3 regions of the Nocardiopsis moroccensis genome follow, and region 3 is predicted to be linked to each of the others. Evidence: riboswitches for the same ligand, from Rfam matches in the RefSeq annotation. Region 3 holds a riboswitch; each other region holds the start of a gene.
What was found. Region 3 has a riboswitch for cobalamin ahead of ACUKCB_RS04910 (ABC transporter substrate-binding protein). Riboswitches for the same ligand answer to the same signal wherever they lie in the genome.
Positions count from the first base shown of each region.

Region 1: linked by a shared signal. The riboswitch ahead of ACUKCB_RS24765 (nitrite reductase) and the one ahead of ACUKCB_RS04910 (ABC transporter substrate-binding protein) in region 3 are both predicted to bind cobalamin.
Region 2: linked by a shared signal. The riboswitch ahead of ACUKCB_RS24735 (VWA domain-containing protein) and the one ahead of ACUKCB_RS04910 (ABC transporter substrate-binding protein) in region 3 are both predicted to bind cobalamin.

Region 1 is NZ_CP199747.1:5,602,032-5,611,776, reverse strand. It holds gene ACUKCB_RS24805 (2-oxoacid:acceptor oxidoreductase subunit alpha) at 1-1,481, shown strand, start outside; gene ACUKCB_RS24800 (2-oxoacid:ferredoxin oxidoreductase subunit beta) at 1,549-2,535, shown strand; gene ACUKCB_RS24795 (NAD(P)H-binding protein) at 2,658-3,332, shown strand; gene ACUKCB_RS24790 (hypothetical protein) at 3,522-4,049, shown strand; gene ACUKCB_RS24785 (hypothetical protein) at 4,375-4,587, shown strand; gene ACUKCB_RS24780 (hypothetical protein) at 4,662-4,877, shown strand; gene ACUKCB_RS24775 (GNAT family N-acetyltransferase) at 4,998-5,534, opposite strand; gene sigJ (RNA polymerase sigma factor SigJ) at 5,739-6,647, shown strand; cobalamin riboswitch at 6,910-7,111, shown strand; gene ACUKCB_RS24765 (nitrite reductase) at 7,164-8,093, shown strand; gene ACUKCB_RS24760 (precorrin-8X methylmutase) at 8,090-8,755, shown strand; gene ACUKCB_RS24755 (precorrin-2 C(20)-methyltransferase) at 8,752-9,745, shown strand, end outside.
Region 2 is NZ_CP199747.1:5,590,455-5,600,199, forward strand. It holds gene ACUKCB_RS24710 (sensor histidine kinase) at 1-837, opposite strand, end outside; gene ACUKCB_RS24715 (GlxA family transcriptional regulator) at 840-1,877, opposite strand; gene ACUKCB_RS24720 (alpha/beta fold hydrolase) at 1,948-2,787, shown strand; gene ACUKCB_RS24725 (cobyrinate a,c-diamide synthase) at 2,844-5,234, opposite strand; gene cobO (cob(I)yrinic acid a,c-diamide adenosyltransferase) at 5,306-5,920, opposite strand; gene ACUKCB_RS24735 (VWA domain-containing protein) at 5,920-8,034, opposite strand; cobalamin riboswitch at 8,063-8,200, opposite strand; gene cbiE (precorrin-6y C5,15-methyltransferase (decarboxylating) subunit CbiE) at 8,255-9,487, shown strand; gene ACUKCB_RS24745 (Uma2 family endonuclease) at 9,690-9,745, shown strand, end outside.
Region 3 is NZ_CP199747.1:1,167,963-1,177,707, forward strand. It holds gene ACUKCB_RS04885 (SMI1/KNR4 family protein) at 1-124, shown strand, start outside; gene ACUKCB_RS04890 (hypothetical protein) at 185-355, opposite strand; gene ACUKCB_RS04895 (NPCBM/NEW2 domain-containing protein) at 636-1,502, shown strand; gene ACUKCB_RS04900 (FecCD family ABC transporter permease) at 1,568-2,629, opposite strand; gene ACUKCB_RS04905 (FecCD family ABC transporter permease) at 2,626-3,717, opposite strand; gene ACUKCB_RS04910 (ABC transporter substrate-binding protein) at 3,726-4,772, opposite strand; cobalamin riboswitch at 4,798-4,979, opposite strand; gene ACUKCB_RS04915 (LamG-like jellyroll fold domain-containing protein) at 5,492-9,013, shown strand.

The sequences.
Region 1 (9,745 bases), 1.7 Mb from region 3:
ACCCGCTCACCGACGGGACGCTGGACGCGTTCAAGGTCAGCGCGGTGGGTCTGACCTCGATGACGGTGGCGGCCCTGGCCGACTCCGACATCTCCAAGAAGGACGCTCAGCGCGCGAAGAACATGTTCGCCCTGGGTCTGCTGTCCTGGATGTACAACCGGCCGACGGAGGGGACGACCTCGTTCCTGAAGTCGAAGTTCGCCGGCAAGCCGGACATCCTGGCCGCCAACCTCACGGCGTTCCAGGCCGGGTGGAACTTCGGTGAGACCACGGAGGACTTCGCGGTCTCCTACGAGATCAAACCCGCGCGGCTCCCCGCCGGCACCTACCGGAACATCACCGGGAACCTGGCGACCGCCTACGGGCTGATCGCCGCCTCCCAGCGGTCGGGGCTGCCCCTGTTCCTGGGCTCGTACCCGATCACCCCGGCTTCGGACATCCTGCACGAGCTGTCCCGGCACAAGCGGTTCGGGGTGCGCACCTTCCAGGCCGAGGACGAGATCGCCGGGGTCGGCGCGGCCCTGGGCGCGTCGTTCGGCGGCTCGCTCGGGGTGACGACCACCTCGGGCCCGGGCATGGTCCTCAAGCAGGAGGCCGTCGGCCTGGCCGTGATGACCGAACTGCCCCTGGTGATCATCGACGTGCAGCGTGCCGGGCCGAGCACCGGCATGCCCACCAAGACCGAGCAGACGGACCTGCTGATGGCGCTCTACGGGCGCAACGGCGAGTCCCCGGTCCCGGTGGTCGCCCCGGCCTCCCCCGCCGACTGCTTCGACGCGACGCTGGAGGCGGCCAGGCTGGCCGTGGAGTACCGGACCCCGGTGGTGGTGCTCTCCGACGGGTACCTGGCCAACGGTTCGGAGCCGTGGCAGCTGCCCCAGGTGTCGGAACTGCCGACGATCGACCCCGCGTTCGCCGACGGGCCCAACGGTCCGGACGGCGAGTTCCTGCCGTACCTGCGTGACGAGCGGACGCTGGCCCGCCCGTGGGCGGTGCCGGGCACCGCGGGGCTGGAGCACCGGATCGGCGGTATCGAGAAGCACGCCGAGAGCGGCGACATCTCGTACACGCCCGGCAACCACGACCTGATGGTCCGGACCCGTCAGGCCAAGGTGGACGCGATCGCCCGGGACATCCCCGAGCTGGAGGTGTCCGACCCCACCGGTGACGCGCGGGTCCTCGTCCTGGGCTGGGGAGGCACCTACGGGTCCATCACCGCCGCGGTGCGCCGGGTGCGGCGCGCGGGCGGCCGGGTGGCCCAGGCGCACCTGCGCCACCTCAACCCCTTCCCGGCCAACCTCGGTGAGGTGCTGCGGAGCTACGACAGGGTCGTGGTCCCGGAGATCAACCTGGGCCAGTTGTCGCTGCTGCTGCGCGGCCGATTCCTGGTGGACGTCATCGGTTACAACAAGGTCCGCGGACTGCCCTTCAAGGCGGAGGAGCTCGCGGACGTGCTGCAGGAGGTCATCGACCGTGACTGAGAACGCGAGCCGCGAGGGCGAGCTGGCCGGCCTGCGGCTGGTGCCCAAGTCGGACACCGAGTACAGGATGAAGGACTTCAAGTCCGACCAGGAGGTGCGCTGGTGCCCGGGCTGCGGTGACTACGCGATCCTGGCGGCCTTCCAGTCGTTCCTCCCGCAGTTGGGCGTGCCGCGCGAGAACATCGTGATGGTGTCCGGGATCGGCTGCTCCTCGCGCTTCCCGTACTACCTGAGCACCTACGGCGTGCACTCCATCCACGGACGCGCCCCGGCGATCGCGACGGGGCTGGCGACCAGCCGCCCCGACCTGTCGGTGTGGGTGATCACCGGGGACGGCGACGGGCTGTCCATCGGCGGAAACCACCTCATCCACGCGCTGCGCCGCAACGTCAACATCAACGTGCTGCTGTTCAACAACCGGATCTACGGGCTGACCAAGGGCCAGTACTCCCCCACCTCGGAGGCGGGGAAGATCACCAAGTCCTCGCCGGTGGGTTCGCTGGACCAGCCGTTCAACCCGGTGTCGTTGGCGCTGGGCGCCGAGGCGGGTTTCGTGGCGCGGACCGTGGACTCCGACCGCAAGCACCTGACATCAGTGCTGCGGGCGGCGGCGGACCACCCCGGCGCCTCGTTCGTGGAGATCTACCAGAACTGCCCGATCTTCAACGACGACGCCTTCGAGCCGTTGAAGGACCCGACCGCACGCGAGCTGCGTCTGCTCCGGATGGAGCACGGCGAGCCGTTGCGGTTGGGCGAGGACCGGGGCGTGGTCGCGGGCGAGTTCGGCGGTCTGGAGGTCGTGGACGTGGACTCGGTCGGTGCGGACCGGCTGATCCGGCACGACGCGCACCGGCAGGACCCGGGGTACGCGTTCGCGCTGTCGCGGCTGGACTACCCGGCCTTCGAGCACGTGCCGGTCGGTGTGTTCCGGGACGTGCGCCGACCCACCTACGACGGTCTGGTGAACGAGCAGATCGCGGATGCGCGGGCCGAGCGCGGTGACGGCGAGCTGGCCGCGCTACTGGCCAGCGGGGACACCTGGACGGTCGAGTAGCCGGACGGCCGGCAGGGGCTCCTGCCGGGCCGGGGTATTCCCCCGGGCGGCGTCGTGAAGTTCACCGGCGCCGCCCGGGATTCCTCAGGGGATCGCCGGGCTCCAGGCAATACGCTTCCCCCATGCGTATCGTCATTGCCGGAGGACACGGGAAAATCGCTCTGCGGCTGGCCAGGCTCCTGGCCGACCGCGGTGACCGACCCGTCGCCCTCATCCGTAACCCCGACCACAGCCAGGACGTCGTCGACGCGGGGGCCGAACCGGTCCTCATCGACCTGGAACAGGCGACGGTCACCGAGCTGACCGAGAAGATCATGGACGCTGACGCCGTGGTGTTCGCCGCCGGTGCCGGGCCGGGCAGCGGTGTGACCCGCAAGACCACCGTGGACCACAAGGCCGCCTCCCTGACGGCCGATGCCGCCGCGCTCGCCGGGGTGCGCCGCCTGGTACAGATCTCCGCGATCAACGTGGACCAGCCGGTGCCGGAGGGCACCGACGAGGTGTGGGCCGCCTACGTGGCGGCGAAGAAGGCCGCGGACGACGAGCTCCGTGAGCACGACCTCGACCTGGACTGGACGATCCTGCGGCCCGGGCGGCTGACCGACGAGGCCGGAACCGGCCAGGTGGACCTGGGCGAGGAGGTGGAGCGCGACTCGGTGACGCGTGACGACGTGGCCGCCGTGATCGTTGCCCTGTTGGACGAACCGGACACGGCCAAGCGGGTTCTCAACCTGGTGAACGGTAGGACACCCGTCGTCGAGGCCGTTCGCGCCGTCGCGGGCCGGCCGCGGGCGTAGGCGCACCGACCCGACAGGTAGGGGGTCTGCCCAGCCTTTTCGGGGGTTCCGGTCCTCTGTGGCCAGATACCCCCATAGGAGGCATGATGGGAGCGGAGCCCGGCGGAATCCCGTCACGGTGGACGCGGGCGACCGGGAACGAACCCGACGGGTGAAGCAGCTCCGCAGAGCAGATGGGTACGGTTATTCATGAGCGTCACACAGGTCGTGCGGGACAGCACGGTCGTCGAGCACGCCAAGGTCGCCGCGCAGCAGAAGCGCCGGATGTTCATCATCCAGCTCGAGGTCAACGCCTACGACGAGGCTTCCAGCAAGCTGCGCCCGGGGCTGACCCGCATCCTCGAGGGCATCGAGGAGGCCGGGTGGCGCCTGGAACTGATCACCCCGAGTGAGAGCGGTGAGTCCGCGGCCACCCGCCTGTTCATCTTCCGTCCGGACGAGTCCGCGAAGGGCGGGGGGAACGAGCAGGCCGAGGCCAGGCAGCCCCACCAGCCGGACCAGTCCGGGCAGCAGCAGCCCTACCCGCAGTACCCGACGGGTGCTCAGCAGCAGGACCCGTACGCGGGTTACGGCCAGGGCTACGGACAGCACCAGCAGCCGTACCCCGGTTACGACCCGCAGCAGTACCCGGGATACGGGCAGCAGCAGCCGGGATACGGCCAGCAGCCCGGCTACGGGCAGCCGTACCCGGGTTACGGACAGCAGCAGGGCTGGTAACCGAGCCCGAGCGCGAACGCGGGGCCCGCACGATCACCGTGCGGGCCCTTTTCTATGTCCGGTTTCGCACGCCCACGGTGAGCCATGTCGGACAGTGTGTGATTCCGATGCATTCGCCAGAAGCGTGTCTGGGACATGCTTTCGGTTGTGTAACTCAGCCAAGAGCGAAGAGACGACATGTCCGTCATGTCTGTCGTGAAGCCGAAGAAATTCCTTGTGATCTCTGGAATCTTCCCCAAAACTACTTCGAGCACGCGCCTAGCTACGCTAAGTTAATTCCGGCGGCCGCAGCCAACCTGTTTTGCACTTCCGAAAGGTAACCACCATGACCCGTATCGCCAAGGTTTCCGGTTTCGTCCTCGCTACCGGTCTCGCCCTGGGCGCCATGACCGGTACCGCCGCCGCGGACAACAACGCCCAGATCCAGAACATCACCGTCCCCGTCTGCCTGGACGTCCTGAAGGCCTCCGGCTTCAGCGCCAGCGGCTGCAACGTCGTCGACTGGAACTCCACCTCGGGCATCTCCGTCCACGACTAGCACCCGGTCGCCGCGGCCGCCCGTCAGACCTGCCAGAACCAAACGCACACAACGAATCGAAAAGGAAGCACACCATGAAGCGCATCACCGCCGTCTCCGGCCTCGTCCTCGCCACCGGCCTCGCCCTGGGCGCCATGACCGGCACCGCCGCCGCGGACAACAACGCCCACATCCAGAACATCACCGTGCCGATCTGCGCCGACGTCATCTCCTTCGCGGGCTTCAGTTCCGAGGGCTGCAACGTCACCAGCATCACCGAGACCTCGGGCATCTCCGTCAAGAACTGGTAGTCCACAGGTCCCGCACGGGACTGGCGCGGGGCACGGTGTTCCTACACCGTGCCCCGCGTTCGTCGTTTCACCCCGGTGGAGCGGGAAGACCCGGACGCGTACGCCCGCGCGACCCTCCGATCACCCGCCGCAGACACCTTCCGGCACGCCTTCCACCGGGTCCGTCACCAGCCGCGCGTGCATCCCCGTGTCGTAACGGGAGGTCCCGTAGCGGAGCTTGGCCCGCTCGACACCCTCCGGGCGAAAACCCGCCCGCCGGGCAGCCACGCACGACCCCGGGTTGTTCAGCCGGTGGCCCGTCTCCACCCGGAACAGGTCCAGTCGGTCGAAGGCGAACTCCGTGGCCAGCCGGGCCCCGGCCGAGGCCACGCCCCGCCCCTGCTCGGCCGGGTGCGTCCAGTAGGACAGCCAGCCGAAGTCGTGCCTGCGGCTGGACACCGAGACCTGCACGTGCCCGAGGGCCTTGTCCTGGCCGTCGACCACCACGAACCCGTGCACGTCCCGTTCCTTGGCCAGGACCGCCCGCCCGGCGATCCACTCCAGGGCCTCGTCCGGGGTCCGCGGCACGTCGCTCTCCTGCCTGGCCAGCTCCTCCCAGGCGAAGGCCGTCAACAGCCGGTCGGCGTCGCCCCGGTTCCACTCCCGTACTCGGTACAACCACAGCCCCTCTCACTGACAGCTCGGGTCGCGCCAACCTAGAACCGAGCCGGGGGCGGTGCAAGCCGTTTGCCGGTGCCGTCGGCCGCCCTCCATCCACTGGCCGACCGCCCCTCCTGGTCACACCCGCCCGAGCCCACGGCCCTGGCCGGAACCGGTCAGGGGCATGTCACGCCAGGCGCACTGTGGTACGTCTTCCCCGACATGACGGCAACAGAGGTCTTCGAGGAACACCGCCCCCTGCTGAACGGGGTCGCCTACCGGATCCTGGGAACGGCGGACGACGCCGAGGACGTGGTCCAGGAGGCGTGGCTGCGCTGGTCCCGGGTGGATCCGGACGGGATCGACAACCCGCGCGCCTACCTGGTGACCGTGGCGTCCCGGCTTTCCATCGACCGGTTGCGCAAAGCCAGTGCCCAGCGCGAGTCCTATGTGGGCGAGTGGTTGCCCGAGCCGGTCAGCGAGCTGCCCGACGCGGCCGAGCGGGCCGAGCTCGCCGACTCCGTGGAGTTCGCGCTCCTGGTGGTGCTGGAGACCCTCAGCCCGCTGGAACGGGCCGTGTTCGTGCTGCACGAGGCCTTCCAACTGCCCTACGCGCACATCGCCCAGGTCATCGACCGGAACGAGGCGGCCACCCGGCAGTTGGCCCGGCGGGCCCGGGACCACGTGCGGGAACGCCGCCCACGTTTCGAGGCCGACCGGGCGGCGCGCCGCCGCATTACCGAACGCTTCCTCCGGGCCTGCGTGGAGGGCGACCTGGACGGGCTCAAGGGACTGCTGGCCGAGGACGCCACCCTGGTCAGCGACAGCGGCGGCAGGGCCCCGGCGCCCCTGCGGGTGATCCGCGGCGCCGACAAGGTGGGCCGTTTCCTGGCCGCGGTGTCCCTGGAACGCAACGCCTCGCGCTTCCTGCGGTCCCTGGGCCTGGCGCCCACGGCACCGCTGCACACGGAGGTCGCCGAGGTCAACGGCGGCCCCGCCGCGGTCCTGTCGGTGGAGGGGGTCCCGATCACCGTGCTGACCCTGGACGTCTTCAAGGGCCGGGCCCGGCACGTGTACATGGTGGCCAACCCGGACAAGATGTCGCGTCTGCGGGCCACCGGCCCGTCCTAGGGGGCAGGGGGCGCCGCCGTCGTGGGCGGGGGCGGCGCGGATTCCGGTGGATTCGGGCCTGTGGAAACCCGTCGATAACCCAGCGTGACCCCAGGCGCCGGTCCTCCTGCAGCCGAGGAGGCAGTATGTCTGTCATGACCACCAGGCATCCGGCAGTTCCTCGCCGACCCGGGACCGGGCGTGCTCAGTCGGCGAACCGGAGGCGCGTGGGGCGGAGAGAGCGCCCGGGCACGGTCCGCCGGAACGAGCCGCGAGGTGGCACGATACCCTCGTCGGACCGGTCGAACCCCACGTCCGTGGGGCAGGGAACCCGGTGTGATTCCGGGACTGACGCGCAGCGGTGAGGATGACGGACGGGCACGTCCGGGGTGGTCCCCCGGACAGCCACTGGAGTAGAACTCCGGGAAGGCGCCCCGTACCGGTCGATTCCGAGTCCGAAGACCTGCCGGTAGCGGCGGACACCTCCGCCGAGTCATCCGCGGGCCCGCGAACAAGCCCCTGACCCGAAAGACGTGCATGTCCCTGCCCGGCACCCCGCCCTCCGCCCGAACCCCCCACAGCCGTACCCGGCGCGACCGCTGCCCCGGCGCGCTGAGGCCCTGGGCCGCCGACGACGGTCTGCTGGTCCGGCTCCGGCTCATCGGCGGCCGACTCCGCGCCCGTTCGCTGCGAGCTCTGGCCGCCGTGGCCGAACGGCACGGCAGCGGCCGCGTCCACGTCACGGGCCGCGCGAACCTGCAACTGCGCGCCCTGCCCGGGAACGCGGGACGGTTGGAGTCCGAGGTGCTCCGGGACCTGGAGGAGACCGGTCTGCTGCCCTCGGCCAGCCACGAACTGGTACGCAACGTGATGGTCTCCCCGTGCACGGGGCCGAAGGACCCGGCACTCCCGGACGGTGCCGTACCGGGCGGCGGGCGGGCCGACCTGCGGCCCGTCGCCTCGGCCCTGGACACGATGCTGTGCTCCGTGCCGCGCCGCGCGGACCTGCCCGGACGGTTCCTGTTCGTGCTGGACGACGGATCCGGGGACCTGCTCGACCGCCCCTGTGACCTGGGGCTCGTCGCCCTGGACGAGGGGATCGCACAGTTGCGGATCGGCGGGTACTGGGGCCCGGTGGTACCGCTCGACGAGGCGCCCGCCGCGCTGCTGCGGTTCGCGGACGAGTTCCTGGAACACCGCGGTCAGGGTCCCACGGCGCCCTGGCACGTCGCCGAGCTCCCGGCACCGCTGGCCGCACCGGTGGCTCCCGACCCGCGGCTGCCACAACCCTCGCCTCCCCTGCCGTACGGACCGCTGCCCGGGGGCGGACTACATCTGCGGGTCACCGACCGGGGGCTGGACCGCTCCGCCGTCGAGGAGCTCGCCGAGCGGGCGACCGCCGCGGGCCACGGAGAGCTCGTCGTCACGCCCTGGCGCGGGGTTCTGGTGCCCGGGGAGGTCCGATGACCGCCCCCCGCCGACCGAACCGGCACTACGAGTACGTCGACGACGGCCCAGCGATCTACACCGACTCCTTCGCCACCATCCGTCGCGAGGCCCGGCTGGGGCACCTGCCGGACAACGCCGAACGGCTCGCCGTGCGGATGATCCATGGCACCGGTCAGGTCGGCCTCGCCGACGACCTGGTGGTCCACCCCGACCTGGTTCCTGCGGCCCGCGCGGCCCTGGAGGGCGGCGCGCCGATCCTGTGCGACGCACGCATGGTGGCCGCCGGGGTGACCGCGAGCCGCCTGCCCGGCGGCAACGAGGTGCTCTGCTTTCTCGGCGACGCACGCGTCCCCGAGCTGGCGCGGGAGTGGGGCACCACCCGCACGGCGGCCGCGGTGTCCCTGTGGGAACCCCTGCTGGAGGGTGCCGTGGTCGCTGTCGGCAACGCGCCCACCGCCCTCTTCCACCTGTTGGAGATGCTGGTCGACGGGGCGCCGAGACCGGCCGCGATCGTCGGCTGCCCGGTCGGTTTCATCGGTGCCGCCGAGTCCAAACAGGCGCTCACCGAGTTCGCCGACCGGCACGGGACCGACATCCCGTACGTGACGGTCCGCGGCCGTCGCGGAGGGTCCGCGATGACCTCGTCAGCTCTGAACGCGCTCGCCAAGGAGGAGGAGTGAGAGGACGTTTCCACGGGGTCGGTGTGGGTCCGGGCGACCCCGAACTGATCACTCTCAAGGCGGCCCGCCTCATCCGCGCGGCCGACGTCGTCGCCTACCACGCCGGGGTCGGCAAGCGGTCCAACGCCCGCCGCATCGCCGAGGACCTGGTCCCGGCCTCCGCGGTCGAGGAACAGCTCACCTACCCGGTGACCACCGGCACGACCGACCACCCGGGCGGGTACGCGGGGGCGCTGGCCGACTTCTACGAGGAGTCCGCCGCACGGCTGGCCGTCCACCTGGATGCCGGACGCGACGTCGTCCTGCTCTCCGAGGGCGACCCGCTGTTCTACGGCTCGTACATGTACATGCACGACCGGCTGTCCGAACGCTACGAGACCGAGATCGTCCCCGGGGTCCCGGCGTTCGGTGCGGCTGCCGCAACAGCGGCGGCACCGCTGGTCCGACAGACCGACGTGCTCACCGTGCTGCCCGGGACCCTCCCCGAGCCGGAGCTGGCCCGCCGTCTGGCGGATACCGACGCCGCGGTGATCATGAAGCTGGGCCGGACCTTCCCCGCGGTGTGCCGCGCCCTGGAGGCGGCCGGGCGGTTGGAGCACGCGGTGTACGTGGAGCGCGCCTCCATGACCGGGGAGCGGCGGCTGCCGGTCGCCGAGGTCGACCCGGCCACGGTGCCGTACTTCTCACTGATCCTGGTCACCGGGGACAGCCGCAACGGCAGGAGGTCCCGGGAGCGGGCGGTGCCGGCTCCCGTGTCGGGGCCGGAGCCCGCGGCCGCGGCGGCCGAACTGCTGGTCGTCGGCCTGGGACCGGGCCCCGACCACTGGCTCACCCCCGAGGCATCCGCCGCGCTGGCCGAGGTGGACCACGTGGTGGGTTACGGCCCCTACGTCGACCGCGTCCCGCAGCGCCCCGGCCTGACCCGGCACGCCTCCGGCAACACCGTCGAGATCGACCGCGCCCGGCTCGCACTCGGGCTCGCCCGTGACG
Region 2 (9,745 bases), 1.8 Mb from region 3:
GAGGTCGTCGAGGGAACCGGTCACCTCCACCGCCACGGCCGGGCCCGGTCCGGCCCGGCAGGCGAGTTCCTCCAGGTCCCCGATGCCCGGGTTCGGCGAACGATCGGTGGGCCCGTCCCGGCGCAGGGCCCGCACCATGGTGCGCATCTCGTCCAGGGCACGGGAGGCCTCGGACTCGATAACCCCGAGGGCCTCGACGGCGGCCTCCGGTCGGGTCCGGGCGACCGCCTGCCCGGCCTGGGCGCGGATCGCCATGGCCGAGACGTGGTGGGCGACGGTGTCGTGCAGTTCCCGGGCGATGTGTTCGCGTTCGAGCAGCTGGGCGCGGTCGATCTCGCGCGCTCTGGCCCTGCCTCGGTAGCGCAGCGCCGCGCCGAGGGTGCCGGTGGCGAACAGGACGGCGGCACCGCCCAGGAGGTCCGCCGCCGGTGCCCCGTCGAGGAACAGGTCGACGGAGGAGGACAGGAGGACGATCGCGGCCCCCGCCGCGACCTCCCGGCCGGACCCCCACCGCACCAGCGCGTAGGGCAGGGCGAGGAAGTACACCGTCGTGTACATTTGCCCGGCCCCTCCGCCGGTCGCCAGGGTGAGCACGGTCGCGCCGCCGAAGACCGCGGCGACCACGGCCAGCGGGCGGGTCCGTCGCCACAGCAGGGCGGGGGCCAGACCGGCGACCACCGCGACGGTCGGGACCGGCCAGGGCAGGTCCGGCCGCAGGGCGCCCTCGGTCAGCGCCGCCAGCGCGCACACCACGACGAGGGCCCCGTCCCACCACGTGGGTCCCCGCGCGCCGGGAGGGCGGGGTTCGTTCCACAGGGAACGGAGCAAGCCGTGCACAGCTACAGGCTAGCCGGGCGGCCCTGGCGGCGGATCGGCCGAAAGTCGGAGACGGGGCCCACGGACGCAACCGGGCCGCCGCCTTCGTGCCGGGACTGGCAGAAGGCCCTCCGGTAGGCGCCGGGCGTCGTGCCGAAGCTCGCCCGGAACCGGCGGCGCAGGTTCACCGCCGAGGCCAGGCCGACCCGGGCAGCGATGGCCTCCACCGGGAGGTCCGTCTGTTCCAACAGCACCCGTACCGTGTCCAGGCGCCGACGGAGCAGCCACTGCCCCGGGCTGGTGCCCAACTGTTCGGTGAACCTGCGGGAGAGGGTCCGGCGGGACAGCCCGGCGTGTTCGGCGAGCCGGTCGAGGGCCAGCCGGGTGTCGAGCCGGGCCGCGGCCCAGTCCAGCAGTGGCGCCAGTGACTCCTCCGCCTCGGACGGGACGGGCCGCGCGGTGTACTGGAGCTGGTCCCCCTCCCGGTGCGGTGGCAGCACCATGTTCCTGGCGATCCGGGCCGCGTACGCCGCTCCGTGGTCCCGGCGCACCAGGTGCAGGTACAGGTCGATGCCCGCCCCGGTCCCGGCGCTGGTCGCCACGTCGTCGTGGTCCACGTAGAGCACCTCCGGGTCCACACGCACCTCGGGGAAGGCGGAGGCGAGCCGGTCGGTGTGGCGCCAGTGGGTGGTGGCGCGGCGGCCATTCAGCAGCCCGGCCTGGGCGAGGAGGAACGCCCCCGTGCAGGCGGCCACGATCCTCGCTCCGCGCTCGTGGGCGGCCCGCAACGCCTCGGCGACGGTCGACGACACCGGCGCACCGGGCGGCTGTCGGCCCGGGACGACCACGGTGTCCGCCTCCGACAGAGCAGCCAGACCCGTGTCTACGAGCACCGAGTAGCCGGCGGTGGTCCGTAGCGGTCCTGGGTGCTCGGCGCAGACCCGGAAGTCGTAGCGTGCCGGTGCGTCCGGTGTGTCCATGCCGAAGACCTCGGTGGCACAGGCGAGTTCGAAGGGGGACTGGGGCGGGTTGAGCAGTGCCACGACCCGGTGCAGGCTCATGGCACGAATGTACCCATGGGTGTCCTCCCGGGCTCTGTGCCCGTGGGCCGATTCCGGCCACAGTGGTCCCATGAGCGAAACCACCGAGACAGGCGTGCAGAGGGCAGAGGTCCGGACCGGGAGCGGGACGGCCAGTTACCTGACCGCGGGAGGGGACGGCCCGGCCGTGCTGCTGTTGCACGGAACCTACTGGAGCCGGGCCTGGCTCCCGGTGTTGGGCCGCCTCGGGCAGGCGGGGCTGCGGCCCGTCGCGCTCGACTTCCCCGGGCTCGGGCGTTCGGGAGGCGAACTCACCCCGGTAACGGCCGCCGTCCCGGCTCTCGCGGACCGGGCGGCGGAGTTCGCGTCCGCGCTGGGGCTCTCCGGGCCCGTCGCGGTCGCGGGCCACGACATCGGCGGCGCCGTCGCCCAGCACCTCCTGGTCCACGGCCGGGTGGAGGTCTCCCGGCTGGCCCTGGTCAACTCGGTCACCTACGACTCCTGGCCGGTGCCCGGGGTGGCCCGGTTCCGGGACCCGGAGGTCGTCGCGGCGACCACCGCCGACGAGTTCCTCGCCGCCCGCCGGAAGGCGGTGACGACGGCGCTGGCCGGTGCCGCCACCGAGCAGCTCGTCGCCGACTACCTGGACCCGTTGACCGATCCACGGGTCCGGCGGTCCTGGATGGCGCTGGCGGGCGCCGCCGACGACCGCCACACCCTCGACCTGGTCCCCGGACTGCGGCGGTCCACGGTGCCCAAACTGCTGGTGTGGGGCGAGGACGACGGCTTCCAGAAGGTGGAGTACGCCGAGCGGTTCGCATCGGAGATCCCGGAGAGCACACTCGTCCGGGTTCCGGAAGCGGGACACATCCCGATGGAGAACGATCCCGCCCGGGTCGCCCGTGCCCTCGTCGAATTCTTCGCCGGGTAGTGCTTACACAGCGCGGCCGGGCCGGGGACCGGCCTGCGAACCAGGCGGTCCTCCCGCTACATCCCCGCCAGGGCGGCGAGCAGCTTCCGTGTGGTCTCCGGCGGGCGCACGGCCACCCGTACCCAGACGGCGTCCAGCCCCGGGAAGGTGTCGGCCCGACGCACGGCGATGCCCTGTTCGCGCAGCCGCGCATGGACCCCTTCGCCCGTCTTGACCAGTACGAACGGGGCCCGGGAGGACACGAACTCCAGCCCCGCCCCGCGCAGGCCGGACTCCAGGTCGGCGCGCCAGCCGTCGAACTCCTTCGCCCGGCGTCCCGCTTCCGCGTTCGCTTCCTTACCCATGCAGGCGACGGTGGCGGCGATCGCCGGCGCCGACACCGACCAGGGCGTCTGCACCCGAGCCAGCTCGCGCACCACGGCCTCGTCACCGACCACGTACCCGGCCCGGATGCCCGGGACCGACCAGTGCTTGGTGAGACTGCGCAGTACCACCAGTCCCGTGATCCGCTCCCCGGCCAGGGACTCCGGTTCCCCGGGCAGGGCGTCCATGAACGCCTCGTCCACCACGACCAGCCGCCCGGGGCGGCACAGTCCGCGCAGCGCCTCGGCCGGGTGCAGGACACCGGTGGGGTTGGTGGGGTTGCCGACCATCACCAGGTCCGTGTCCTCGGGGACGGTGGCGGGGTCGAAGGCGAACCCGTCGCGCTCCGCGCAGAGCACGGTGGTGACGGTGTGCCCGGCCTGCTCCAGGGCGGCGTGCGGCTCGGTGAACTGGGGGTGCACGACGACGGGACGCTTCCACGGACGCAGCCGCGCGACCAGGGTGAAGGCCTCCGCCGCGCCCGCTGTCGGCAGGACCTCGGCGGGCGCCCGGGAATGCCGACGCGCGACGGCCCCGCGTGCGGGTCCGGGATCGGGGTAGACGCCCGCCTGGTCCAGGCTCTCCCGCAGCGCCCGGTCGAGCCAGGCGGGCCGCTGCCCCGGGTGGACGTTGACGGCGAAGTCCAGCAGCCCGCCGCGCGCCTCCACGTCGCCGTGGTGGCGGAGCGGGTCGGCCAGCGGCGCGATGCCCGCTCCGGTGCTCCGGGCGGCGGGGGAGGGCTCGGGCGTCGGTGCCGGTGCGACGGCCGGGGCGGTGCGCACGGCCCCGGCGAACCTCGCGGCGAGCTCCGGGTGTCCGGCCCAGTGCGTGTGCAGGTAGGAGGCGTGCAGGCTCGGAGAGGCGAAACCCTCCGGCGCGCCGTCGATCTCCCAGGCCGGGCGGTCCCCGTGTCCGGGTGTCAGGGCCGTGCGGTGGAACTCGTGGCCGGTGATCCGCTCCCCTGTCCGGGTCAGCAGGGTGTCCCCGGGCGAGACCGCCTCGGGGTAGCGCAGGGTGAGCCGCTTCGTCATCCGCGCATCGGCCGGGATCGCCCCCGCCATGCCGTGGCCGTCGAGTGATGCGGCGAGGTAGAGCAGGCCCGCGCACTCGGCGACGGTCGGCACCCCGTCGCGGACCGCCTCGCGCAGTTCGGCCAGCAGGCTCCGGTTCGCGGCGAGCTCGCCCGCGTACACCTCCGGGAAACCACCGCCCAGGTAGATCCCCCGGGTACCGGCCGGAAGCCCGGTGTCCTCCAGCGGGTCGAACGCGACGACCTCGCATCCGGCCGCGGTGAGCAGCTCCTCGGTCTCGGTGTAGCGGAAGGTGAAGGTCCGGCCCCCGGCCACGGCGACCACCGGGCGTTCGCCCCCGGCAGGTGTGGCCACCTCCGCTGCCGGGGCCCAGGGGCGGGCGTCCAACGCGGGCGCCGAACGGGCCACCTCCAGCAGGGCGTCCAGGTCCACGTGGTCGGCCACGTGCTCACCGAGGCGTTCGACCACCCGCGCCGACCCCTCCCGCTCGGCCGCCGGGACCAGCCCGAGATGCCGGGATGGGCTGGCGATCCGCTCGTCACGCGGGACCACACCGAGGACGGGCAGGCCGACCGAGCGGGTGATCTCGGCGACGTTGCGCGCCGAACCGGCCTTGTTCAGGATCACGCCGACGACCTCGACCGCCGGGTCGAAGTCCGCCATGCCCTTGACCAGCGCACCCACCGAACGGGACATCCGGGACACGTCCACGACCAGCACCACCGGGGTGCGGGTCAGGGCCGCCACGTGCGCGGAGGAGGCGAACCCGTCGGTGCCGATCCGCCCGTCGTGCAACCCCATGACACCCTCGACGACGGCCGCGTCCGCGCCCCGGGCTCCGTGCAGGAGCAGCGGCGCCACCCGATCCGCACCGACCAGGTGCGGGTCGAGGTTGCGGCCGGGGCGGCCGGTGGCCAGCGCGTGGTAGCCCGGGTCGATGTAGTCCGGGCCGACCTTGTGGCCGCTCACCACCAATCCGGCGTCTCCCAGCGCGGCCATCAGCCCGGTGGCGATCGTGGTCTTGCCCTGCCCGGTCATGGGCGCGGCGACCATCAGCCTCGGCAGGGGCGTCGGCGGGGCCGCGGGTCGGGGCAGCTCCGTCGGCCCGGAGGCCGCCGGGGTCGTCACCACTCGATCCCCCGCTGGCCCTTGCGGCCCGCGTCCATCGGGTGCCTGACCTTGGTCATCTCGGTGACCAGGTCCGCGGCCTCCACGAGCCTGGGATCGGCGCGGCGGCCGGTGACGATGACGTGCTGGCGGCCCGGCCGGTCCCGCAGGGCGGCCACGACGTCGTCGGCGTCGACCCAGCCCCAGTTGATCGGGTAGGTGAACTCGTCGAGGATGAGCAGGTCGTGCGTCTGCTCGGTGAGCCTGCGCTTGATCTCCGCCCAGCCCTCGGCCGCGTCCGCCGCGTGGTCCTCGGTGCTGCCCTTGCGGCGGCTCCACGACCAGCCCGAACCCATCTTGTGCCACTCCACCGGACCGCCCTCGCCGGTCTCCTCGTGCAGCTGACCCAGGCGTTCGAGCACGGTCTGCTCGCCGATGCGCCACTTCGCCGACTTCACGAACTGGAACACCCCGATCCGCCAGCCCTGGTTCCAGCCGCGCAGGGCGAGCCCGAACGCGGCGGTCGACTTGCCCTTGCCGTCCCCGGTGTGGACGGCGAGCACGGGCTGGTTGCGGCGCTGCCGCGTGGTGAGCCCGTCATCGGGGACGACGAGCGGTTTGCCCTGGGGCATCAGGCGGCCCTTTCTCTCACGGCGGTGCTCAGCGCGTCGGCGCTGACCTCGCTGACGGGGAGGTGCTCGGCACCCATGCGGGTGGCGAGGGCTGCGGCCAGGCCCAGCCGCATCGGGCCGGACTCACCGTCCACGACGACGGTGGCCACACCCAGTTCGGCGACGTGGTCGGCGGCCGCCAGCGAACGGCCGACCGAACCCCGACCCCCGGTGGCCCGGCCGTCGGTCACCAGGACGAGCAGCGGACGCTGCCTCGGGTCGCGCAGCCGCTCGCGCCGCAGGATCCGGGCGGCCTCCAGCAGGCCCTCGGCGAGCGGGGTGCGCCCCCCGGCGGGCAGTTCGTCCAGGCGGGCGGCGGCGGTGTCCACCGAACGGGTCGGCGGCAGCACCAGCTCGGCCCTGGTTCCCCGGAAGGTCACCAGACCGACCTTGTCGCGGCGCCGGTAGGCGTCCAGGAGCAGGGACAGGATGGCGGTCTTGACCTCGCCCATGCGTTTGCGCGCCGCCATCGAGCCGGAGGCGTCCACGCAGAACAGCACCAGGTTGCTCTCCTGCCCCTCACGCACCGCGACGCGCAGGTCGCGGGGGAGCAGGCTCACCCGGCCGCCGCCGTGCGGGCGGGAGGCCGCCGCCTTGACGGTCTCCACCAGGTGGAGCGAGCTCCCCGAGCCCCCGCCGGGAGGTTCGGCCCCGATCCGGCGGCCCCGGGTGCCGAGGGCGCGGCTGCGCCGGCCGTCCGCACCGATCCCGGTGCCCCGGGCGGTGAACGTTCGGGGGCGGTAGGGGGTGCTCGCCCCGACCGTGGTGCCCGGCGCGGGCCGGGAACCGTCGCCCTCGGCCTCCTCGGTTTCTTCTGGTTCCCGGGCCGGGGCCTGGGAGTCCTCCGGGCCCCGGGGCTGTTCGGGTGGCTGGTCCGGTTGGTCGGGACCCGGGTCCGGGCCCTGGGCGGGATCCGCCTCCGGACCGTCGGTGGCCGGGGCGCCGTCCTCCTCGGGCCCGCCGTCCCGGCCGGGGGTGGGGTCGTCGGAGTCCTCGGGGCCGTCGGAGCCGCCCGGTGGTTCCGGGTCGTCCGGCGGCGGCTCCTCGTCGCCCAGGATCCGGTCCAGGAGCTCCTCGTCCAGCCCCGGTGCGTCGAACGGGTTCCGTCGGCGCCGGTGCGGCAGGGCCAGCAGGGCGGCGCGGCGGATGTCGGCCCGGGTGACCGAGGTCCGCCCCTCCCAGGCGGCGTGTGCCAGGGCCGTGCGCGCGGTCACGATGTCGGCGCGCAGGCCGTCCACCTCGAACGCCGCGCACACCTGCGCGATCTTCAACAGCGCGGCGTTGGACAGGCGGGCGTGCCGGACGGTCTCCCGGGCCGCCGCGATCCGCTCGGCCAGGGCCTTCTCGGAGGCGCCGTAGCGTTCCGCGAACGCGGCGGCGTCGGAGTCGTAGGCCATCCGTCTGCGGACCACCTCGACCCGGGCGGCCGGGTCGGCGGGCGCGGCCACCTCGACGGTCAGCCCGAACCGGTCCAGCAGCTGCGGGCGCAGCTCGCCCTCCTCGGGGTTCATCGTGCCGATGAGCAGGAACCGGGCGGCGTGCTCCACCGAGAACCCGTCCCGCTCCACGGTCACCCGGCCGGTCGCGGCGGCGTCCAGGAGGAGGTCGACCAGGTGGTCGTGGAGCAGGTTGACCTCGTCGACGTAGAGGAGGCCGCGGTGGCTCCGCGCCAGCAGCCCCGGTTCGTAGGCGACCTGGCCGTGCGTGAGCGCCTGCTCCAGGTGCAGGGAGCCCAGGACACGGTCCTCGGTGGCGCCGACCGGGAGTTCGACCAGGCGCACCGGGCGGCTCTCCACGGCCGTGCCCGCCGGGAAGGGGCCGTCCGGTGACTCCTGCGCGGGGTCGGCGGGGTCCACGGAGAAACGGTCGCTCCGGTAGACCTCGACCGGCGGCAGCAGGGAGGCCAGGGCCCGGACCGCGGTGGACTTGGCGGTGCCCTTCTGGCCACGGACCAGGACACCGCCGATCTCCGGGGAGACGCTGGCCAGCACGAGCGCCAGGCCCAGGTCGTCGAGTGGGTCGGCGTCGCAGCCGACGATCGCGGAGAAGGGGTAGTGGGACGTCCGCAATGGCATGTGAGGCTCCCGCTCGTTTCGCCATCGGTCATGGGCGGGTGCGGGGCCGGTCTTCGGACTTACCGAGTCCTCCTGTCCGGAGGCTCGGCTCACCGCAGCGGGCCTGTGCCGGAATCTCACCGGGCTTCCCAGATTCTCCCCGGGCACCGTCCCCACCGTTTCCGATGGTTGGGCAGCCGGGGCACCTCACACCTTCGGCCGCCACGATAGCGTCCTGCCCATGAAGGTCGAGACGTCCCCTCCCCGAATCACCGTCGTCGGCGTCGGCGCCGACGGCTGGCAGGGCGTGCCCGAGAGGCTGCGCGAGCTGGTTCTGGCGGCCGACACGGTACTGGGCGGGCGCCGGCACCTGGCCATGCTGCCGGACGTGCCCGGCCAGGAACGCCGCGCCTGGCCCTCCCCGTTGCGCGAGGGCCTACCGGGACTGCTCTCCTGCCTCGAAGGCCGCGCCGTCGTCGCGCTGGCCTCCGGTGACCCCCTGGTGTCGGGGATCGGCGGCACCCTGGTCGAACTACTCGGCGCGGACGCGGTGCACGTCGAACCCGCCGTCTCCTCGGTGTCCCTGGCCCGCGCCCGGATGGGCTGGCCGGCGCAGGGGTGCTCGGTGCTGACCCTGGTCGGGCGCGATCCGCGACTGCTGATGCGTGAACTGGCGCCCGGCCACCGCGTCCTGGTGCTCTCCTCCGGCGCCGACACACCCGGGACGGTCGCCGCCCTGCTGGCCGGTGCGGGCTACGGGGCCAGCCGGATGACCGTCCTCGGCGACCTGGGGTCGGCCGCGGAGTCACGGCTGGAGAGCACGGCCCACGACTGGCTCGGCGCACCGCCCGAGGAGGTCCCCGCACTGCACGTACTGGCGGTGGAACTCGCCGGACCGGCGGGGTACGGGCTGGTCGCCGGACTGCCCGACGAGGCCTTCGAGCACGACGGGCAGTTGACCAAGCGGGACCTGCGCGCCTGTGCCCTGGCCCGGCTGGCGCCCGCACCGGGCCAGCACCTGTGGGACGTCGGGGCGGGCGCGGGCTCGGTCGGTATCGAGTGGATGCGCGCCCACCCCTCGTGCACGGCCACGGCGGTGGAGGCCGACACCGGGCGCGCCGATCGGATCGGGCGCAACGCCGGGCGGCTCGGCGTCCCGGGTCTGCGCGTGGTCACCGGCCGGGCCCCGGACGCGCTGGCCGGGCTGGGCGCCCCCGACGCGGTGTTCGTCGGCGGCGGCGCCACCCGGCCGGGCGTGCTCGACACCTGCCTGGACGCACTGGGTACGGGCGGCCGACTCGTGGTGCACGGGGTGACGCTGGAGACCGAGCAGCTGCTCGCGGACGCCTACCGGAGCCACGGCGGGGAGCTGACCCGGATCGCGGTGGAGACCACCGCGCCCATCGGCACCTTCACCGGCTGGACCCCCGCCCGCACCGTCACCCAGTGGTGCCTGACCGTGCCCGACCGGTGACGTTCGGAGTGAGCCGGTCGGTCCCGGCTCCCGGAATTTCCACCACGGGCATGCCCGCGCTCCCTCCCCGGCGTTATTCTGGCCGTGTGGAGGGTCCCGAACCACCGCGCTCGGCGACTTCCTCGACGAGCCACCGAACGCTCGTGCCGGAGATCGCGTCCGTGTCGTCACCACCCGCCACCGGCATCGCTCAGGGGGCCACATGACCGTCACAGAGCACCACCCGCCGCCCGGTATGCCGACGTTCCCCATGGGGAC
Region 3 (9,745 bases):
CGGCGTTCTGGAGGTCGCCCGACGGCACGCCCCCGACGCCCGCTGTGCTCCGGAGGAGATCCTCGGGCGGGCCCGGGAGGAGTTCCCGGACTTCCAGGGGTACATCGACGCGCAGTGCCGGTGAACGGGGCCGGCCGCCACAGCCGCCGGCCGTGCGAAAACGGGGCGCCCCGGCCCCGGGCGGTCAGAGTTCCAGCCATTCGCCCCGGGTCAGTTCCCGGAACCGGTCGAGTGCCTCGGGGGACGGATCGCGGACGAGAAGGCCCGCGCCGTCGTCGCGGAGGAACTCCCGGGCTCCGTTACGGCTTCTGAGCCCCTGGGCGGGAGCACCGGCGAGATCGAACGTTGTCGTCATGTGTGGACGGTATCCGCAGCCGCCCTCGGTTCCGGGAGCAAGGGCCAAGGCAGCCTCGTCCGTCGCGCCGGGCAGACCGGGCCCCTGGGCCTCGGGCCCGGTGAGTCGCGAAGCCGCAGGTCCACGTGCACCGGTCCATACGGTGCACAACAAGACATAGGTTGCATAAATCTTTTTCGATCTGAATGTATTCCTTGGTTGGACAAAAAAGCAGCTCGGAATGGCGGTCGCATCCGACCTGCGGCATCATCCCCACATGTCGAAAATGTGGTTCTTGGCCATGCTGCTAGCGATCACTGCCCTGCTCGGCTTCGCGTTCTTCGTCCTCTGGGTGGGCGGTGGCATCACCAAGGACTCCGCTTGGGAGTTCGCCGCCTGGGTCAGTGCGGCCCTCACCGCGGTCGTCATGGCCGTGGCCGCCTGCGTCACCCTGTTCGTCAGGGTCTCGAGGAGGAAGGACGACGGGGGCGTGGCCTGGCCGCGCAAGCCGTTGGAACTGACCCGGGGAGCTCTGTCCGCGGTGATCGCGGGAACGGTGCTGCTGGGACTGGTCCTCGGAGGAGGTATCGGCTACGGCGGTGCGGTGATACGGCAGGACCGGGAGGAGCAGCGTTCCGAGGACGAAAGCTCCTCGTCCTCCTCCACAGCGGGCTCCGAAGGCGGTGAGGACGACGAACCGGAGAGGCCGACGGACGGGACCGCCGAGGACTCCCCTCCCCCGGATGAGGACCTCTCACCGACGCGAACCCCGGTGGAGGCCGCCGACCAGTGGGGGCTCTCCCGGCTGGAGGTCAAGGAGAGCGGGCACCACTACGGCACCGGCACCTACACCGTCGACGGCCGGGACTACACGGAGACCGTCCGGTTGAACAGCTGCAAGACGTGCTCCGTCGAGTTCGACCTGGGCCGGGATTGGACCACCTTCGAGGCGTTGGTGGGCCTGAGCGATGACTCCCCGAGCGATGTGACGGTCGCGGTGCGGGTGCTCGCGGACGAAAACCTCCTCGCGACGCACACCCTCACCCTGGGCCGGACCGAAGAGGTCTCCGTCGACGTCGAAGGAGCCCTGAGGCTGCGCCTGGAGGCGGAGAGGGTCGAGAACTCGGGCGGGACGGCCGTCTGGGCCGACCCCACCGTGGCGCGCTGACCCGCCACCCGCACAAGCTCCGATCCACCCGCAAGCCCCGACGAGGCCCGGCGGGCGGGTCCCGCTCATCCGCCCCGGCCCACCCTGCCGCCACGCGCCAGCAGGTACAGCAGGTAGGGGGCTCCCAGGATCCCGGTGACCACACCGACCGGTACCTCGCTCCCGCCGAAGGCGGTGCGGGCGAGCAGGTCCGAGCCGACCACCATCAGCCCACCGCAGGCCGCGGCGGGAAACAGCCCGACGGCACGCTCCCGCAGCAGCCGCCGCACGATCTGCGGGGCCACCAGCGCGACGAACGCCACGGGCCCGGCGACAGCGGTGGCCATGGCCGCGAGCGCGGTCGCGGTGAACAGCAGGACGGCCCGGGAGAACTGCACCCGGCCGCCCAGGGCGGTCGCGGTGTCCTCACCGAGCTGGAGCAGCGCCAGCGGACGGGCCAGCGCGAACGCGACCGGTGCCAGGACGGCGAGTGCCAGAGCGACCGTCGCCACGTGCGGCCACTCCCGGTTCGCCAGACTGCCGGTGAGCCAGAGCATGGCGCGCTGCGCCGTGGTGAGTTCGGTGCGGGTCAGCAGGTACGAGGTCGCCGCGCCCAGCATCGCGGTGAGCGCGATCCCCACCAGGACCAGCCGCTGCCCGCTGACCCCGCGCCGGTAGGCGAGCAGGTACAGCAGCAGCGCGGTGCCCACGGCCCCGACCAGCGCACTGGAGGCGACCGCCAACGCCGTACCGCCGAAGGCGACGATGGCCAGCACCGCCGCGGTCGTGGCGCCCGCACTGACCCCGATGATGTCCGGGCTGACCAGCGGGTTGCGCGCCAGCCTCTGCAACAGGGCGCCCGAGAGCGCCAGCGCGGCGCCCACCCCCAGCGCGGTCAGGGCGCGCGGCAGCCTCATCTCCACCACCACGTGCGCCGCCATCACACTGCCGCGCCCGGTGAGCGCGCCCACCACCTCCTCCAGTCCCATCGCGAAGTCGCCCACGGTCAGCGAGACCAGGGCCACCACCGCGGCCAGGGCGGTCAGCAGGCCACCGAGCGCCACCTCGGGCCAGTACACCCGCACCGAGAGAGCGCCGAGGCGGACCACCCCCGTACCCGGCATCAGCGCTCCGGAACGCCCGGTCACAGTCCCGCCGCCCTTCGCCGCCGCACCAGGAGGATGAAGAACGGCGCACCGACCAGAGCGGTGACGATGCCGACCTGGAGCTCCTCGGGGCGCGCCACCACCCGGCCCACGACGTCTGCGACCAGCAGCAGGACGGGCGCCAGCACCGCCGACCACGGCAGCACCCAACGGTGGTCGGGGCCGACCAGGGCGCGCGCGATGTGCGGGACCGCGACCCCCACGAAACCGATCGGACCGGCCGCGGCGGTCGCCGTCCCGGCCAGCAGCACCACCGCCAGCGCGCTCGCCCCGCGCACCAGCCACAACCGCGTCCCCAACGAGCGGGCCAGCTCGTCACCGAGCGCCACCGCGTTCAGCGGGCGCGCCAGCGCCACCGCCAGCACCAGCCCGGCGGCCAGGAACGGCAGCGCCTGGAGCAGCGCAGCACCGTCGGCCCCGGCCAGGGAACCCACCACCCAGAACCGGTACTCGTCCAGGCTCGCACGGTCGCGCAGGATGATCGCCGAGGTCAGCGACCCCAGCAGGGCCGAGATCGCGGCGCCGGCGAGCGCGAGCCTGACCGGGCCGGCCCCGTCCGGGCCCAGCGACCCGACGGCGTAGACCGCGCAGGCGGCCACCGCCGCGCCCAGGAAGGCGAAGGCGACGTAGCCCAGCAGTGCCGACACCCCGAGCACGCTGATCGCGAGGACCGCGGCCAGGGCCGCCCCCGCGTTGATGCCGAGGATGCCCGGGTCACCGAGGGGGTTGCGGGTCACCCCCTGCACCAGGACCCCGGACACGCCCAGGGCCGCTCCGACGGCCAGCCCGGCGAGGGTGCGCGGCACCCGCAGGTGCCGCACGACCAGGTCGGTGTCGGAACCGGTGAAACCGGCGTAGGCGGCATACACGTCGGCCACGGACAGCTGCTGGTAGCCGACCAGTACCGACGCCAACAGGGCCCCGGCGAGTACCAGCAGCGCCGCCACCAGCCCGACGCTTCGGCCCCAAGGACCGCTGAGCAGCCCGGAGCCGCCGGACGGGGGCCGCGGTTTCCGGTGTGGTTCGGCGGGGGCGGGGGACAGGGGCCTTTCGGCCACACGGTCGGCCATCGCCCGGCCTACCCGAACAGGTCGGAATGGATGGTCCCGGCGACCTTGGCCACCGCGTCCGCGCTGCGTACGCCCGCGGAGCGGTCGGCGAAGGTGAACCCCTCGACCCGGCCCTCGGTGACCGCGGTCAGGTTGGCCAGCGCGGGGTCGTCCATGATCTGCTCGATCTGGTCGGCGGCGTCGGCGGAGGTCATCCGCGCGTCACAGCACACGTCGACCAGGATGAAGTCGGGGTCGCGCGCGATCACGTCCTCGGTGGCGACGTCGTGGTTGCGCCTGCCGTCGAGGTCGGCGAAGGCGTTGACCCCGCCCGCCAGGTCGATGATCTCGGTGGAGAAGTCCGGCCCGCCGGCGACCCGGAACCCCTGGTCGCTGGGCCGACCGATCATCACGGTGGGCCGGTCCTCCTCCGCCACGCGGCCGTCCAGGGTCTGGGCGACCTCCTCCACGGTGGCCTCCATGTCGGCGATGACCCGTTCGGCGCGCTCCTGTTCGTCGAAGAGGGTTCCCAGGTCGCGCAGGTCGGCGTAGACGTTGTCCATCGTCACCGTGGCGGGGTCGATGGTCTCGTCGGTGCGGCCGTCCTCGCTCGGGCACAGCGGGGACAGGATCCAGCTCTCGACGCCCAGTTCGCGCAGGGAGGCCCGGGTCCCCAGGCTCTCGTCGGTGAACACGCCGTTGAATCCGGAGAGCACGAAGTCGGGCTCGTGGCTGAGCAGTTCCTCCAGGCTGGGCAGGTTCGGGTAGTACTCCTGCTCGGCCTGGGCGGCGGCGTGTTCGTCCATCACCTCGGCGTCCAGGAACGCCGTTCCGACCAGGCGGTCGCTGATGCCCAGCGCGTGGGCGGTCTCGATAGCGGGCTGGTAGGCGGCGAACACCCGCTCCGGTGGCTCTGCCGCGGCCACGTCGACGTCGCAGTTGCGGATCGTCTCCCCGGCGGTTTCCGGGGCGGGGGAGGAGGGTGACCCGCCGCAGGCGGTCGCGGCCAGCAGCAGGGCGAGGACGGCGGCGGAACGGGCACGGCCCAGGGCCGCCCGTGCGTCGGTGGGCTTCATCGAACAAACCATCCTTCGTGGTTTGATGACGCGGACGGTCGCAGCCGGTCTCCTGGCTCCCGGAGTCGGGCGCTTGCGCCCCGCACCTCCCCCCTTCCCGGACCCGTGCGGGTCCAGTGGTGTGTGGGAGGCGCCCTCCGGTCACAGTGGCGAGGACCGCGCCGGATTCCCACCGGCTTCCCGTGCACTGCGACGTCGACGAAATGAACTTGTGTCGGTAATCAACGGATCACGGTAGTACACCGGGGTTTCCCCGGGGAAGCCCGCTCCCGCTTGCCGTCGGGCCCCTGGATCGGCAGCGGGAGCGGGTGCGTGGATGACGTGACCGGGCTCCTGGCGCGGCGAGGCCGGTTCCGACCCGGACCCGCCCCGGGATCGTGAACGCGGGGCACCACCGGGTCAGAGGAGTTCGAGGCCCTGGCCTGTGGTTCCGTGCCGCGCCCGACAGGAGGTGAACCCGAGATCTCCGGATCATTAGGTTCAAACCTTGATTGGTTGTCCGATCTCGGCCACAAGTGCATATTTTGGGAGAATTGAGGAGGAGGGTGCAGGCCAAGGGAATTCTGGTGCCTTGAGTGAAGTGGGTCACGGGTTCCGTGTTCGCTTTGTCCTGTTAACTTCCTTCTCGGTTTCAGGAACCGGTCGAGGCCGCCCCGCAACCGGGGCGCACCCCACAAGCTCGGCCATCCCCCATACCTGGGCCTAGAGAGCACACCGCCATGCCCCGCGCCGTGCGAGCAGTGACCGCTGCCGCCCTGTCAGCCGCGTTGCTCACCCCCTTCCTCCACTCGACCGCGCACGCGCAGGAGGAACCCGGCTCGTCCCCTCAGGAGGGTTCAGCCTCCACCGCGGAGCTCTTCGAGCAGGCCGCCGTCACCCGGGCCGGCGAGACCGGTGAGCCGGTGGAGATCGCCGGAGCCACTACCGAGACCACACGCCATCTGGCCAACCCCGACGGCAGCTTCACGATGGAGCAGAACGCACACCCAGTCCGGGTGCGCGACGGCAGCGGGTGGACCCCGGTCGACACCGACCTGGTGACGGACTCCGACGGCAGGGTGCGCCCCAGGGCGGCGGCCGCGGACATCGCCTTCTCCGGCGGCGGCGACATGGCGTTGGCGAGCATCGGGCTGGGGTCCAACTCGGTGGAGCTGGGCTGGCACGAGGACCTGCCCGCACCGGTACTGGAGGCCGACAAGGCCACCTACCCGGACGTCCTGCCCGGCGTGGACCTGGTGCTGACCGCGGGGGTCGACGGCTTCGGCCAGGTGCTGGTGGTACACACCCCGGAGGCGGCACGGCACGAGATGCTGGCCGACCTGGAGCTCGGCTTGGCCACCGAAGGCGTGACCATGCGGCTCGGTGAGCACGGCAACCTGGACGCCATCGGCGACCGCGGCCAGGAGAGCGTGTTCAGCGCCCTCGCCCCGGCCATGTGGGACTCCTCGGGCGAACAGGACATGGCCGAGGACGCCACGGTCATGGCACCGACCGGTGCCCGCACCGCGCTGCTGGACGTCGATCTGGCCCCGGACAGCATCCGCCTGGTCCCGGACACGGCGATGCTCACCGACGAGGCCACCCAGTACCCGGTCTACATCGACCCCTCGGTGGCGGTCAGCCGGGTCGGGCGCACCTACGTCAACCGCAACTACCCCACCCAGTCGTACTGGAACTACTCCACCTCGCACACCCCCGGCGTGGGCTACGAACCGAACGAGGCCAGCACCAAGCGGGCGTTCTGGCGGTTCAGCATCGACTCGCGCACCCGCGACGCTGACATCACCCGGGCCACCTTCCGAGCCAAGGTCACCCACGCCTACGGGTGCACCAACGCCCAGGTGCAGTTGTGGCGTACCAACGCCATCACCTCCAACACCACCTGGAACTCCCAGAACCCGTCCTCGTTCTGGAACACCAGGCTCGACACCCGCACCATCAACGCCGGACGCTCCAACTGCCCCGGCGGAGCCTCCCCGACGGTGGAGTTCAACGCCACCGACGGGTACGTGTGGAGCCGTGACGCCGGGCACGCGACCACGACGGTCGGGCTGCGCGGCAACGAGACCCGTTCGAGCAGCAACTGGGACTGGCGCCGCTTCGCCTCCAACCCCACCCTGCAGGTGGACTACAACAACCCTCCTGAGGTCCCCACCCAGGTGTCGGACTCCCACGGCGGCCCTTGCTCCACCGACCCCGACGACCCCCGGCTGATCAACGAGACCCGCCCCACCTTCACCGCCTACGTGCGCGACCGCGACTCCACCTCCGCCAACCGGCAGAAGGTCAAGACCCGCTTCGCGTGGTGGGTGGACGGCGAACGCCTGGATGACGTGGACACCGCGAGGACCGACATCGCCGTGTGGTCCTCCGGCTCCTTCCAGTCGGTGCGCTCGGGCACCCTTCCGGAGAACGTGCTGATCACCTACCGGGCCAACGCCAACGACGGCGTCTCCTGGTCGGGCTGGTCCACCCGCTGCTACCTGACGGTCAGCACCGACCGCCCCGAACAGGGCCCGGAGGTGACCTCCACCGACTACCCGGCCGGGGACGCCTTCCACGGTTCCACCGGGCTGCCGGGCGAGTTCACCTTCTCCAACAACGGGGTCGAGGGCGCCACCGGCTACAAGTACGCCCTCAACGACGACTCCTGCGTCACCGAGGTCGAGCCCGAGACCCCCGGCGGATCGGTGACCGTCACCCTCACACCCCGCCTGGAGGGACCCAACCGGATCTACGCCCGCACCGTGGACGCCTTCGGCAACTCCTCCGACTGCGTCCTGGCCCACACCTTCCTGGTGGCACCGCCCAGCGACCCGGTCGCGCACCTGGCCTTCGACGAGGGCCAGGGCGGCCGCGCCGCCGACGCCGTCGACCCCGACCGCGGGGCCACCCTCTCCGAAGGCGTGGAGTGGGTGCGCGGCCGGGTCGGCGCCGTCGACAACCCCGACACCAACCCCACCCCGCGCCTGAACGGCACCGCCGTGCACACCAGCGGCTACACCGACGGCGACCCCGGCCCCTACGACCAGATCAACGCCGACTACCCGGCCGTGGACACCTCCGGCACCTTCTCGGTGTCGGCCTGGGTCAAGCTGGACCGCGCCCACGCCCACCACACCGCGGTGGCCCAGGAGGGCGAGGAGCAGAGCGCCTTCCACCTGGGCTACCAGGGCAACACCGGCGAGTGGGTTTTCAAGATGTCCCCCGAGGACCAGCACTGGGACGGCTCCCGGGAGTGGGCCGTCGTCACCTCCTCCGCCCCCGCCGAGACCGGGGTGTGGACCCACTTGGCGGGCACCCACGACTCCCAGACCGGAGAACTCGTCCTCTACGTCGACGGTGTCCGGCAGGGAGCGTCCACCCACACCGGCTCCTGGAACGCCACCGGCCCCCTGACCGTCGGCCGGGCACTGTTCCAGGGGACGGGAAACTACTACTGGCCCGGGTCCGTCGACGACGTCAAGGTCTGGGACCGCCTGGTCCTGGACGAGACCGTCACCGACGCCGAGCAGCACTCCGAGGTGTGGAGACTGGCCAACCGCCCCCTGGCCCCCGAAGGACGCTGGGCGCTGGACGAGTACCAGGGCACCGAGGTGGTCGACTCCACCGACCACGGCCTGGACGCCGCCCTGCACGCCGACCCCGGCACCGCCTGGGACCGCGCCGAGAACGACATCACCTTCTCACCCGGGGTGCGGCTCAACGGTGACGACGAGTACGTCCAGGCCACCGGCCCGGCCGTGCGCACCGACCGCAGCTTCACCGTCGCCACCTGGGCACGCCTGGACGAGACCGGCGAGAGCGTCAACGTCTCCGCCCTGAGCCAGGCCGGCGAGTTCCAGAGCGGCTTCCACCTGGGCTACCAGGGCTCCAACGGCAACTGGACCTTCAAGATGGCCCCTCACGACGACGCCCCCACCGAGGGGGCCGCCGGATGGACCTACGCCTACTCCACCACTCCCGCCCGGCTGGGGGAGTGGGTGCACCTGGCCGGGGTCTACGACCACACCAACGGCCAGCTCGTGCTCTACGTCAACGGATTCGAGGAATCCCGCGTGGCCGTCGACCACGCCTGGCACGCCGACGGGCCGGTACGCATCGGCAGCGCCCAGCACCGCGGTGCCAACACCTACTTCTGGTCCGGCGACCTCGACGACGCCCACACCTACCAAGGCGTGCTCAACGAACGCGAACTCTCCCAGGTCTACGCGGGACGGATCCCCGCCCCGCGAGGCTGACCCAGGCTCCACCCCCGCCCCTTTCCCCTCGTAACCGTCGCCCCGCCCCGGAAGGCGGGGTGACAGGAGGCTTGCTGTGACCCCGCGCAGTGACACCCCTGAACCCGCCCCCTCGACCAGGCCCGGACCGATCCGCCGCGCCATCGTCTACCCCGTGGCCCTGGTGGTGTTCGCCGGGCTGCTGAACACGCTCCCGGCCTCGGCCACCGCCTACAACCCCCGCCCGGAGGTGGCCGAACAACCCTCCGTGGAGGGGAGCGAGGCGGTCACCGAGGCCCTGTCCGAGGACGACGCGGTCGCCGAGGCCGCGATGACCGCCCCGGCCTCCGTGGCCTGGCCGGAGGCCACCAGTGTCGACGTCGACCTGGAACAGGACCGGGCGCGGACACTCAGCTCCCAGGAGGACTCACTGGTCACCGTGGGGGCCGTCAGCGGTGAGGAGTTCGAGGACTGGGAGGTCCCCGAGCACTGGCAGGAGGTGCTGGAGGCGGAGGCCGCCCGGGACCTGGAGGAAAAGGCGGCCGACGAAGCAGAGGCAGCCGAGGAACAGGCGGCCGAGCAGCAATCCGAAGAACCCGAGTCCGCGGACGGGGAAGCCGCACCCGCCGAGGATCCTGACGCCACCGCAACGGACGAGGAGGCCGACCGCGGCGGGAACGGGACCGCCGCCGAGCGGGAACGGCACTCGGACCCCTCCGAGCCCGAGGAGAGCGCCGCCGAGGAGGAATCCCG